2 regions of the Methylobacterium sp. J-092 genome follow, and region 2 is predicted to be linked to the other one. Evidence: predicted binding sites of a transcription regulator. Region 2 holds the regulator's gene; the other holds the start of a gene.
The links. Region 2 encodes LexA, which represses DNA repair genes until DNA is damaged. Its sites were predicted from a motif close to TGTTCNNNNTGTGTTCNG; they were not measured.

Region 1 (5,455 bases), on a different contig from region 2:
CGCATCTCGTCCCGGCGCATCGGCATCGCGTCGATCGTCGAGAACAGCGGCAGTGCCGGGATCGGCTCCGCCGCCGTGATCTTGGCGCCGCCGTCCTTGCCGACGAGCACCGCGCGGAACGCGTCGGCCGGAAGGCGCAGCTGCCGCCGGATCGCCGCGGCGCTTTCCCCATCACCCACCGCCTCGACCACCACGAGATCCCGCTCGCCGAACCCGGCACGCGCCGCCTCGACGGCGGCGCGCTGCTCGGCGAGCCGGCGATCGTCGGCATCCGGGGCGGACAGGACGAGCACGCGCGACGCCTGGCGATAGCGCGCCAGCGGATCCTGCGCCGCGGCGGCCTGGCCGGCGAGGGCGATCGACGCGATGGCGAGGGCGAGTCCGGATCCGACGCGCATGCGGTTGCTCTCGTGTTTTGGGGATCGGTTCGATCGGGCAACGCGGAACGCGCGCGACGGTGACATCGGGCCTCGCCGCTGCGACATGATAGGCCGATCGATCCTCGACCCTCACGGAGACCCGGCATGGCCGCCAAGAACCGCCGCATCGTCCTCGCCGCGCGTCCGCACGGCGAGCCGACCTTGCAGAACTTCCGCCTCGAGGAGGCCGTCGTCCCGACGCCGCGCGCCGGCGAGATCCTGCTGCGCACACGCTGGCTCTCGCTTGACCCCTACATGCGCGGCCGGATGAGCGCGGCGAAATCCTACGCGCAGCCGGTCGGCATCGGCGAGCCGATGACCGGCGGGACGGTGAGCGAGGTGATGCGCTCCGAGCACCCGGACTTCCCCATCGGAACCCTGGTCCAGGCCTTCGGCGGATGGCAGGAGTTCTCGGTGTCCGACGGCAAGGGCCTGCGAAAGGTCGATCCCGCGGTCGCACCGCCGACGACGGCGCTCGGCGTCCTCGGCATGCCCGGCATGACTGCCTATACCGGGCTCCTCAACATCGGCGAGCCGAAGCCCGGCGAGACCGTGGTGGTGGCCGCCGCCGCCGGGCCGGTGGGGTCGCTCGTCGGGCAGATCGCCAAGCTCAAGGGCGCGCGCGCCGTCGGCATCGCGGGCGGCCCCGAGAAGTGCGCCTACCTCACGCGCGAGCTCGGCTTCGACGCCGCGGTCGACCATCGCTCCGACGACCTCCCCGGCGCGCTGGCCGCCGCCTGCCCGAAGGGCATCGACGTCTACTTCGAGAATGTCGGCGGCGCGGTCTTCGAGGCGGTGCTGCCGCTGCTCAACGACTTCGCGCGCATGCCGGTCTGCGGCCTGATCGCCGGCTACAACGCCACCGAGCTGCCGCCCGGCCCCGACCGGTCGCCGCTGCTGATGCGCGCGGTGCTGACCAAGCGCCTGCGGATCCAGGGCTTCATCGTCTGGGATTTCGCGAGCCAGATCGACGCCTTCGAGCGGGAGGTCGGCGACTGGATCGCGGATGGATCGGTGAAGTACCGCGAGGACGTGGTCGAGGGCCTGGAGAACGCGCCCGAGGCCTTCATCGGCCTGCTGAAGGGCCGCAACTTCGGCAAGCTCATCGTCCACGTCGCCTGAGCGGGACCCCGCGGCCGGCGCCGCGCGATGCGGCACCAGCTTGCCGCGTAATCGGAACAAAGATAGAACACAGGAGGCCGGCGCCGCGTGTGGGTGATGGGGACAAGCGCCGCTGCGCCGGTTGCCCGGGCTCGTCCCGAGGCTCATGAAGAGCACCCGCGGGTTCGGCCGGACCGAGCCCTGTGAGATCCGACGGCGAAGGAGAGAGCGATGGCGGGCAGCGTCAACAAGGTCATTCTGGTGGGCAATCTCGGGCGCGATCCCGAGACGCGCCGCCTCGGCTCCGGCGATCCGGTGGTCAACCTGCGCCTCGCGACCTCCGAGTCGTGGAAGGACAAGGCGTCGGGCGAGCGCAAGGAGAAGACCGAGTGGCACTCGGTCGTGATCTACAACGAGAACCTCGCCCGCGTGGCCGAGCAGTACCTGCGCAAGGGCTCGAAGGTCTACATCGAGGGCCAGCTCCAGACCCGGAAGTGGACCGACAATTCCGGCGTCGAGAAGTACACCACCGAGGTGGTGCTCCAGCGCTTCCGCGGCGAGATGACGATTCTCGACGGGCGCGGCGGCGGTGGCGAGATGGCGGCCGACGACGAGGGCGGCGGCCAGGTCAGCCGCGGCGGCGGCGGCGGCGAGTATGGCGGCGGCCGTTCCCAGGGCGGCAGCGAGCGGCGTCAGCCCCCGGCGCCCGCGGGCGGTGGCGGCGGTTCGCGCGGCAACTACGACCTCGACGACGACATACCGTTCTAGGCAGCACCCGCCCGCCGGGCGCCGTCGGCACCTTGCTCCTGATATTGTGAAGGCCCCGGATCACGCATCCGGGGCCTTTTTCGTTCCGGGTTCCAAAGCATCGTCGCTCACGGATCGAGCAGATCGCGAACGGCGGAAAGTCATTTTTTCCCGGCCGACATGATGCGCCGCTCTCCGCAAGTCTTTATCCCGGCCGATCGCCTTATTGTCCTAGATGAGGGGGTGTTCCGTGCGACCGAGGGTTGTGCTCATGTCGCGATGACGCCGCAGGATGTCATCTAGGGTTGGTAGGGCGATTCAACTTTGGTTTAGATCTTCGGGTGGATAGCGTCTGGATAACGTATCTCATCCGCCTCAGGTGTCATGCCTCGCCGCCTCGTCCGCGCATTTTGTCCGTCACCGATCCGCACGTTCGCCGCCGCCGCCGAGGGGGCCGCCGCGGTCGAGTTCGCCCTCGTGTCGTTGCCCTTCCTCGCGCTGGTCGGCGCGATCATCCAGATCGCGTTCGTGATCTGGGCCGGCCAGAACTTCGACCGCACCGTCCAGAACGCGGTGCGCGGCCTGTTCACCGGCCAGTTCCAGATCGCCAACAGTGGGACGACCAGCGCGGCGGTCCTGCTGCAGAAGCTCAACGACGCGATGTGCGGAACCGGCGCCAACCGGGCCTTCACGTTGTTCGACTGCTCGAGCGTGAAGATCGACGTGTCGCTGGCGAGCTCGTTCGCGGCCGGGTCGAGCGCGACGCCGATGAACGCCACCACGAGGACCTGGAACAACGGCTTCGGGACGAGCTACGCCTGCGCGAAGCCGGGATCGATCGTCGTCGTCACCGCGGCCGTCAAGGTGCCGGTGTTCTTCAGCCTGCTCGACCTCGCCCAGATGAGCTTCGCCGACGGGACGCATCTGTTGCAGTCCACGGCCGTGTTCCGCACCGAGCCGTACCAGACCACCGCCTCGACCGGATGCTGAGGGCCGGGATGGTGCGGTGTTCCCCTCTTCATAGCTCAGGCGCGTCCGAGCGGGCCTTCGCTCGGTTCGCACGCGCGTCCGGCGGCGTCTCCGCGATCGAGTTCGCGTTGATCCTGCCCGTGCTACTCGCGATCTTCGTGGGCCTTTCGGAGTACGCCCACGCGGTCGACAACTGGCGGAAGGTCACGCAGCTCGCCCGGACGGTGTCCGACCTGACTGCGCAGGGCGACGCCCAGAACCCCATCGACGCGTCGCTGATGCGCGACATCCTCGCCACCTCGACCCTGGTGCTGAAGCCGTTCGACGCCAGCGGCGTGAAGATCGTGGTGAGCGCGATGGCGGTCGACCTCACGAACCTCAACCTGATCCCCCGGGTCTGTTCCAGCACCGCCAACGCCAACGCGTCGCCCCGCGCCACGGGCGCCGCCTCCGACCTCACCGTGCCGACCGGATTCCGCACCAACGGGGTCCGCTACGTCCTCACCGAGGTGAGCATGCCCTACACGCCGATGCTCGGCTCGGCGCTGGTCAAGCTCGTCAACGGCGCCACGAGCACGATCACGCTCAAATCCAGCATGCCCTGGCCGGCGCGCGGCGGGCAGCCCGCCAAATCCACCTACACCGAAGTCTGGATGCCGGGAGGCGCAGCATGCCCGTGACCCCGGCCCGCTCGACACCTCGAAGGATCTCGATGCGCCGACATCTCGGCCGCTTCGCGCGGCAGCGCGACGGCAACGTCGTCCTGCTGTTCGGGCTGCTCGCGCTGCCGCTCCTCGGCTTCACCGGCGCCGCGATCGATTACGGCTTCGCCACCTACATGGAGACCAAGCTCCAGGCCGCGACCGACGCCACCGCCCTCGCTCTGTGCCAGACGCCGATGGCGACGACGAACCCGGCTCTCCAGGCCCAGGCCGTCGCGATGATGACGGGCTACATGGGCGCGACCGGCCTCACGGTCGACCCGCTGGCGGTGACGGCGAACCCGCGCCAGATCACCCTGACCACGCACATGGTCTCGCCGGTCTTCTACAGCCGCATCACGGGCGTGACGGCCCCGCGCCCGGGCGGGTCGGCGCGCTGCGCCACCCCGGTGCCCAAGACCTTCGAGATCGCCCTGGTGCTCGACAACACCGGCTCGATGGCGGAATCGAGCGGCGGCCAGAGCAAGCTCCAGGCGGTGCAGACGGCGGCGACGAACTTCGTCGACTACGTGTACACCAACGCCGCCTTCGCCACCGGCACCAAGATCTCGATCGTGCCGTTCGCCGCCGCGGTCGCGGTCGATCCGGCCGCCTACCGCTATGCCACCTGGATCGACCAGAACGGCAAGTCGGCCTATCACTGGACCAACGTGATCGCACCGGCCTCCGCCGGCTTCACCAACCGCTTCGGCCTCTTCACGGCGCTGCAGAGCGCCTACTCGGGCTGGGGCTGGGCCGGGTGCCTGGAAACGTTGCCCTATCCGCTCAACGTCCAGGACGGCGCGCCGACGAGCTCGAACCCAAGCTCGTACTACGTGCCGATGTTCGCGCCCGACGAGCCGGGCGATGGCAGCACGACCTTCGCCGGCTACAACAACAATTCTGCGTTCAGCTTCAACAGCTACATCGACGACTACACCAACGCCAACAGTTGTGCGAGCCAGTCGCAGTCGAGCACCACCTTCGCCGCCGCCGAGGGCCGCGCCTGCAAGTACGTCAACGCCCGCGACGCATCGCCGACCGCGTCGAACAGCTATACCGGCATCCCGAACGGCCCGAATTTCGGCTGCACCACCCGCCCGCTCCAACGGCTGACCAGCAGCACGGCGACGCTGAAGTCGCTGATCAACGCGATGGCGCCGCTCGGATCGACCAACATCCACGAGGGCCTGATGTGGGGCTGGCGGACGCTGTCGCCGAGCAGCGTCTTCGCCGACGGTGCGCCCTACGCGTCGAGCACGGTCAACAAGATCATCATCCTGATGACCGACGGCGCCAACAGCTGGGCGACGAACGGCTACTCGCCGTTCAATCAGTCGATGTATTTCGCCGCCGGCTACTTCCAGAACGTCGACGGTTCGACGCCGAATCCGCGGCTCCCGCCCGGCAACCAGAACGTCACGAACGCGAGCAACGCACGCGCCGCCCTCGACGCGCTGACGGCCCTGGCCTGCAGCAACGCCAAGAGCGCCGGCATCTCGATCTACACGATCGGCT
Region 2 (5,455 bases):
GGCGCGCAGATCGCCGGCCACGAGGTCGATCAGCGCGCTGTTGCCGCCGTGCGAGGTGACGATCACCAGCCGGTTGCAGCCGGCCCGGTGCACGCCGGCACCGATCTCGGTCCAGGCGGCGAGCGCGGTCGCGGTGGTGAGCGAGAGGGTACCGGGAAAGGCGTCGTGCTCGTCGGACTTGCCGACCGACTGCACCGGCAGCACCAGCACGTCGAGATCGGCTGGCACCAGGGCGCGGGCGCGCGCGAGGTAGCCCTCCATGATCGCCACGTCGGTGCAGAGCGGCAGGTGCGGGCCGTGCTGCTCGATCGCGGCCACCGGCAGCACCGCGACCGTGCGGCCCATGCCGCGCCCGGAGACCTCGCGCGTGGTCAGGTCGGACCAGAGCCGTGCCGCCATGCTGTCCCCCGATGCCCCGACGTCAGGCGCAACGCTCTAGCGGAGCCGGCCCCTTCCCGTCGAGGTTCAGGCGAACAGGGCGTCGATGTCGTCCTGTGCCGTCGCCGGGCCGTTCGGCTGCGGGCCGTTGAGGAGCAGGCGCTGGGCGCGCTCGTTGCGCTCGGCCTCGGCCGGGTCCTGTCCGGCGGCGTCCCGCGCCCGCACCGCGCTGGCGAAGCGCGCGAGCCGCAGCTCGAACTGCTGCAGGGCGGCGACCACCTTGCCGATGCGCTGGCCGGTGATGTCCTGGAAGGCGCAGGCCTCGAAGATCGTGCCGATGCCGCTCTCGACCGCGGCGCGGTATTCCGGCCCGTCCGGGAGCGCCAGCATCGACTCGGCCGCCTCCATGATGGTGTTGGTGGCGCCGGCGGTCGCGGCGAGGACGTTGCCGAGCTCCTCGTGCGCCATCGGGATGCGGTCGTGCGTCAGCTCGTTGGCGCGCAGGGCCGCGATCTCGTCGCGCACGTGGGCGATGTAGTCCGCGATCTCGATTAACTCGGACACCATGGTCGCCGGGTTGATCGTCGCGCCGAGCGGTCTTTGCAAACCCATCGTCAGCATTCCTCCGCGTGTCGGCCCCGAAAGGTCGGTCAGGCGCCGCAGACCGCCTCGATCTTGCTCTTCAGGGTCGCGGCGTTGAACGGCTTGACGATGTAGTTGTTCACGCCGGCCTTCTTGGCGGCGATGACGTTCTCGGTCTTCGACTCGGCGGTGACCATGATGAACGGCGTGGTGCGCAGGCCCTCGTCGGCGCGGACGTGGCGAAGCAGCTCGTAGCCGGTCATCGGCTCCATGTTCCAGTCGGAGATCACGAGGCCGTACTTGCGGCCCTTGAGGCGCGCCAGCGCGGCCGTGCCGTCGGAGGCGTCGTCGACCTCCTCGAAGCCGAGCTGCTTGAGCAGGTTGCGGATGATGCGAACCATCGTCTGGTAGTCGTCGACGACCAGGATCGGCATGCTGAGATCGAGGGCCATGGTCAAACTGCTCCGGTGTCTCCGAATCGCCGGCTCGGCCGTCGGCGTCGGTCACGCAATGTCGGGAGGCGCTGTCGCTGGTCGCACCTCATGCCCGGGACCTTACGCCGGGCGGCATTGCGAAGCGGTTAATCGCGCTGCGATCGGCGCACCCACTCGGATAGGCGGCGCGGCCGCCTTTACCGACGCGCTCGGCTGCGTGATGACGATGCCCCCAGCTGCGACGTCGCCCGGACGCCGCGGCAGAGCGGGCAGCCCGCCGGCACCGGCCCGGCCGCGGAGAAGGATCGCCGCCCCATGCGCAAGGTCGTCATCAGCGAGTTCATGGACGAGGCCGCGATCGCGGCGGAGCTCGCGGGGTTCGAGACGCTCTACGATCCGACCCTGGTCGACCGGCCGGACGCCCTGCGCGCGGCGCTCGCGGGCGCGTCCGGGCTGATCGTCCGCAACCGCACGCAGGTGCGCGCGGGCCTGCTCGCGGCGGCATCCGACCTCAGGGTGGTGGGCCGCCTCGGCGTCGGGCTCGACAACATCGATCTGGCCGCCTGCGCCGCCCGCGGGATCGCGGTCCATCCCGCGACCGGCGCCAACGACGGCGCGGTGGCCGAGTACGTGATCGGCACCGCGTTGCTGCTGCTGCGCGGCGCCTACGGCGCGAGCGCGCAGGTCGCCGCGGGCGCGTGGCCGCGCAACGCGCTGATGGGACGCGAGATCGCCGGCAAGCGCCTCGGCCTCGTCGGCTTCGGCGCGATCGCCCGCCAGACCGCCCGCCGTGCGGCGGCCCTCGACATGACCGTCGCCGCCTTCGACCCGCACCTTGCGCCCGACGACGCCGCGTGGCGCCCGGCGCACGGCGCGGTGGCGAGCCTGACCCTTGACGCGCTGGTCGCAACGAGCGACGTGCTCTCGCTGCACGTGCCGCTGACCGAGGCGACGCGCGACATGATCGGGCCGGCGGCGATCGCCCGGATGCGGCCGGGCGCGATCCTGATCAACGCCGCCCGCGGGGGCGTCGTGGACGAGGCCGCCGTCGCCGCGGCGCTTCGGTCCGGGCACCTCGGCGGGGCGGCGCTCGACGTGTTCGCCCAGGAGCCCGTGGACGCCGCGGGCGGCGCGGCGCTGATCGACGTGCCGAACCTCATCCTGACCCCGCACATCGCCGGCGTGACGCGGGAATCGAACGTGCGCGTCTCGGCGGTCACCGCCCGCGCCGTGCGCCGCAGCCTCGAGGGCTGAGCCCCGCAGCACAGCGATCGAAAAGGGCTCGGCGCGCGACGAAATTCGATGCAACGGTCGGATCGGCCGATGAGAACCCTTGCGGAACACTTGACGAACGTTTAACGTGTTCGTGTTTTGTTTCTGCGGCTCCACCTTCGTGTGGCCGCGCATTCCTGCGAGCCGCGCCGATGCTGACCCGTAAACAGCTGGATCTCCTGCGATTCATCGACGAGCGGATGCGCGAGGACGGGGTTCCGCCGTCGTTCGACGAGATGAAGGACGCCCTCGATCTCAAGTCGAAATCCGGCATCCACCGGCTGATCACCGCCCTAGAGGAGCGCGGCTTCCTGCGCCGGCTTCCGAATCGGGCTCGGGCGATCGAGGTGCTGCGCATGCCCGACGGCGCCGGCCGCTCCAGCGCGCCCGCCCCGGTGCCGGCAGCTCCCGCCGCGCCGCGCCGGTTCACCCCGAGCGTGGTCGAGGGCGGGCGCTCGAAGGCCGTGCCGCCGCGTCCTTCCACGACGCAGATGGTCGACGACAGCGGGCGCGCGGTGTCGATCCCGGTGATGGGCCGGATCGCGGCCGGCACGCCGATCTCGGCGATCCAGAACCAGAGCCACGCGATCACCATGTCGCCGGACTTCCTGGCCGGCGGCGAGCACTACGCCCTGGAGGTCCGCGGCGACTCGATGGTCGAGGCGGGCATCCTCGACGGCGACCTCGTGGTCATCCGCAAGCAGGACACCGCCAACACCGGCGACATCATCGTGGCGCTGATCGACGACGAGGAGGCGACGCTGAAGCGGCTGCGCCGTCGCGGCTCCTCGATCGCGCTCGAAGCCGCGAACCCGGCCTACGAGACCCGCGTGCTCGGGCCGGATCGGGTGCAGATCCAGGGCCGCCTGGTCAGCCTCGTGCGCCGTTACTGAAGGGTCTCGCCCGGCATCTCCGGGTTCGGGCCGTCCGCGGCCGGATCGTCGGGTGCCGGGTCGGCGTCCTCCGCCCGGGGGGGCGGTACGGCCATGCCCTGGAACGGGACGTCCTTCGGCTTGGGCTCGGCCGCGGGCGACGATCCGCCCGCTGCCGCGTCATCCGTTCCCTGGGGCGGGGGACGGACCATCGCGGGGCGCCACGGCAGCGTCCGTCCCGGCTCATGCGTGTCGGCCAGAATGAAGCCATTCGGCTCGACGCGGATCGCCACGGCGCCGTGGCTGGCGAGGTAGGCGCGATCGATGACGAGGGCGGCGGCGCAGCCGGGCGGTGCGGCGAGCGCCGTGATCAGCACCGAGGCCTTGGCGCAATCCTGCGCGAAGCCGCGGCGATCCTTCAGAAGCGCCACCGCGCGCCCGTCGGCCAACCGAAGCGTGCATCCGATCCGGTCGCAAACGGAACCGCCCGTCGCCTGCGCGCCCGGCCTGCCGTCGCCGTCGGCCTTCAGCCACTGCTCCAGCACGAAGTTCGACGGCCGCCCGAGGGCGACGAGGCTGCCGTCGGCGCGGCGCACCGCCGCTCCGCTGCCCTGGCGGTCGACGTAGATGTCGTAGCGGGCCGGCATCGTCGCCAGGCCGAGCCCGAGCAGCGCCGGCGGCAGGGCGAGCCAGCGCAGGCGCGAGACCGGGAGCGTCGCGAGCAGCAGCCCCGCGGCGAGGCACCCGAGCGCGGCGGTGCCGAAGGCCGGGACCACGACGTTGGCGCGCCCGAGCCCCTGGATCCAGCCGGAGATGGTCAGCATGCCGCGCACCGCCAGTCCCATCAGCCACCAGACCGGCTGGTCGAGGGCGAACGGGTAGGCGACGATGCCCAGCACCGCCGCCGGCATCACCGCGAGCGAGACCAGCGGTAGGGTGAGCGCGTTGCCGATCAGCCCGAAGGGTTGGACGGTCTGGAAGTGGTAGGTGGCGAAGGGCGCGGTCGCGACCTGCGCCACGAGCGTCGTGCCGAGGGTGCCGACCACCGTCGTCAGCGACAGCGCGATCAGCCGGCCGATCCGCCCGGCCCCGTCGCGGCGGAACATCCCTCCATCGATCAGGCGGGCGCAGGCGATGAGGCCGGCCACCGCCCCGAACGACATCTGGAAGCTCGGGCCGAGCAAGCCTTCCGGCTCGTGCGAGAGCGCGATGAGCGCGGCGAGAGCGAGGTTGCGCATGCTGAGCGCCGGGCGATCGACCAGGATCGCCCCGAGCATGATCAGGGTCATCACGAGGGAACGCTCGGCCGCGATGTCCCAGCCGGAGAAGACGCAGTAGGCGGTGACCCCGACCATCGCCAGCGCCGCGGCGATCTTCTTGATCGGCCAGGCCAGCGCCAGGAACGGCACCAGGGCGAGGCCGGCGCGGACGAGCCAGAACACGACCCCGGCGGCCAGCACCATGTGGAGCCCTGAGATCGAGACCCTGTTGGGAAGGTTGGCCTGCAATCTCGCTGGATCAGTGGGTGACTCGGGTACGAGCGCCAGCGGGGCTAAAACGGCAGTACGGTATGAAGCTCAGCCGTACGCCCGGCTTGGAAAGCCATGGCTCTCGTTCGATATGCGGCGTATCCCACCCCACCGCTGCATGGTTATGCACCCGCAATTTCGAGCAGCCTGGAGCGAACGTCTGCGCCTGGGCGAGCGAGATCCACCGTCGCGAATCGGACGTGATGCCCTTGTATGGTCACGCCCTCGTCGATGTGGCGGTCTAGGGACGGGTGGAGCAGCACCCCCCCGGCGACGTCTGCCCGCGCATCGCCCCTCCCAGCCTGGGACCGGAGGTAGGCGTACATCTGGTACAGGTGCGCACTTTTGAAAGACTCGCCCCCGTAGGGACGGGCCGTAAGGATACCCG

Region 1: the regulator LexA is predicted to act here: its motif matches at 1,594-1,611, upstream of ssb (single-stranded DNA-binding protein).

The regions. Positions count from the first base shown of each region.
Region 1 covers NZ_JAKSXU010000111.1:62,451-67,905, reverse strand. Annotated here, with positions in the region: gene MKK60_RS12575 (DUF4174 domain-containing protein) at 1-398, opposite strand, end outside; gene MKK60_RS12570 (NADP-dependent oxidoreductase) at 525-1,541, shown strand; gene ssb (single-stranded DNA-binding protein) at 1,752-2,288, shown strand; gene MKK60_RS12560 (TadE/TadG family type IV pilus assembly protein) at 2,652-3,257, shown strand; gene MKK60_RS12555 (TadE/TadG family type IV pilus assembly protein) at 3,251-3,916, shown strand; gene MKK60_RS12550 (vWA domain-containing protein) at 3,949-5,455, shown strand, end outside.
Region 2 covers NZ_JAKSXU010000186.1:3,608-9,062, reverse strand. Annotated here, with positions in the region: gene MKK60_RS22105 (creatininase family protein) at 1-399, opposite strand, end outside; gene MKK60_RS22100 (protein phosphatase CheZ) at 466-990, opposite strand; gene MKK60_RS22095 (response regulator) at 1,029-1,412, opposite strand; gene MKK60_RS22090 (NAD(P)-dependent oxidoreductase) at 1,710-2,648, shown strand; gene lexA (transcriptional repressor LexA) at 2,819-3,559, shown strand; partial or broken gene MKK60_RS22080 (ComEC/Rec2 family competence protein) at 3,553-5,040, opposite strand; gene mcrC (5-methylcytosine-specific restriction endonuclease system specificity protein McrC) at 5,190-5,455, opposite strand, start outside.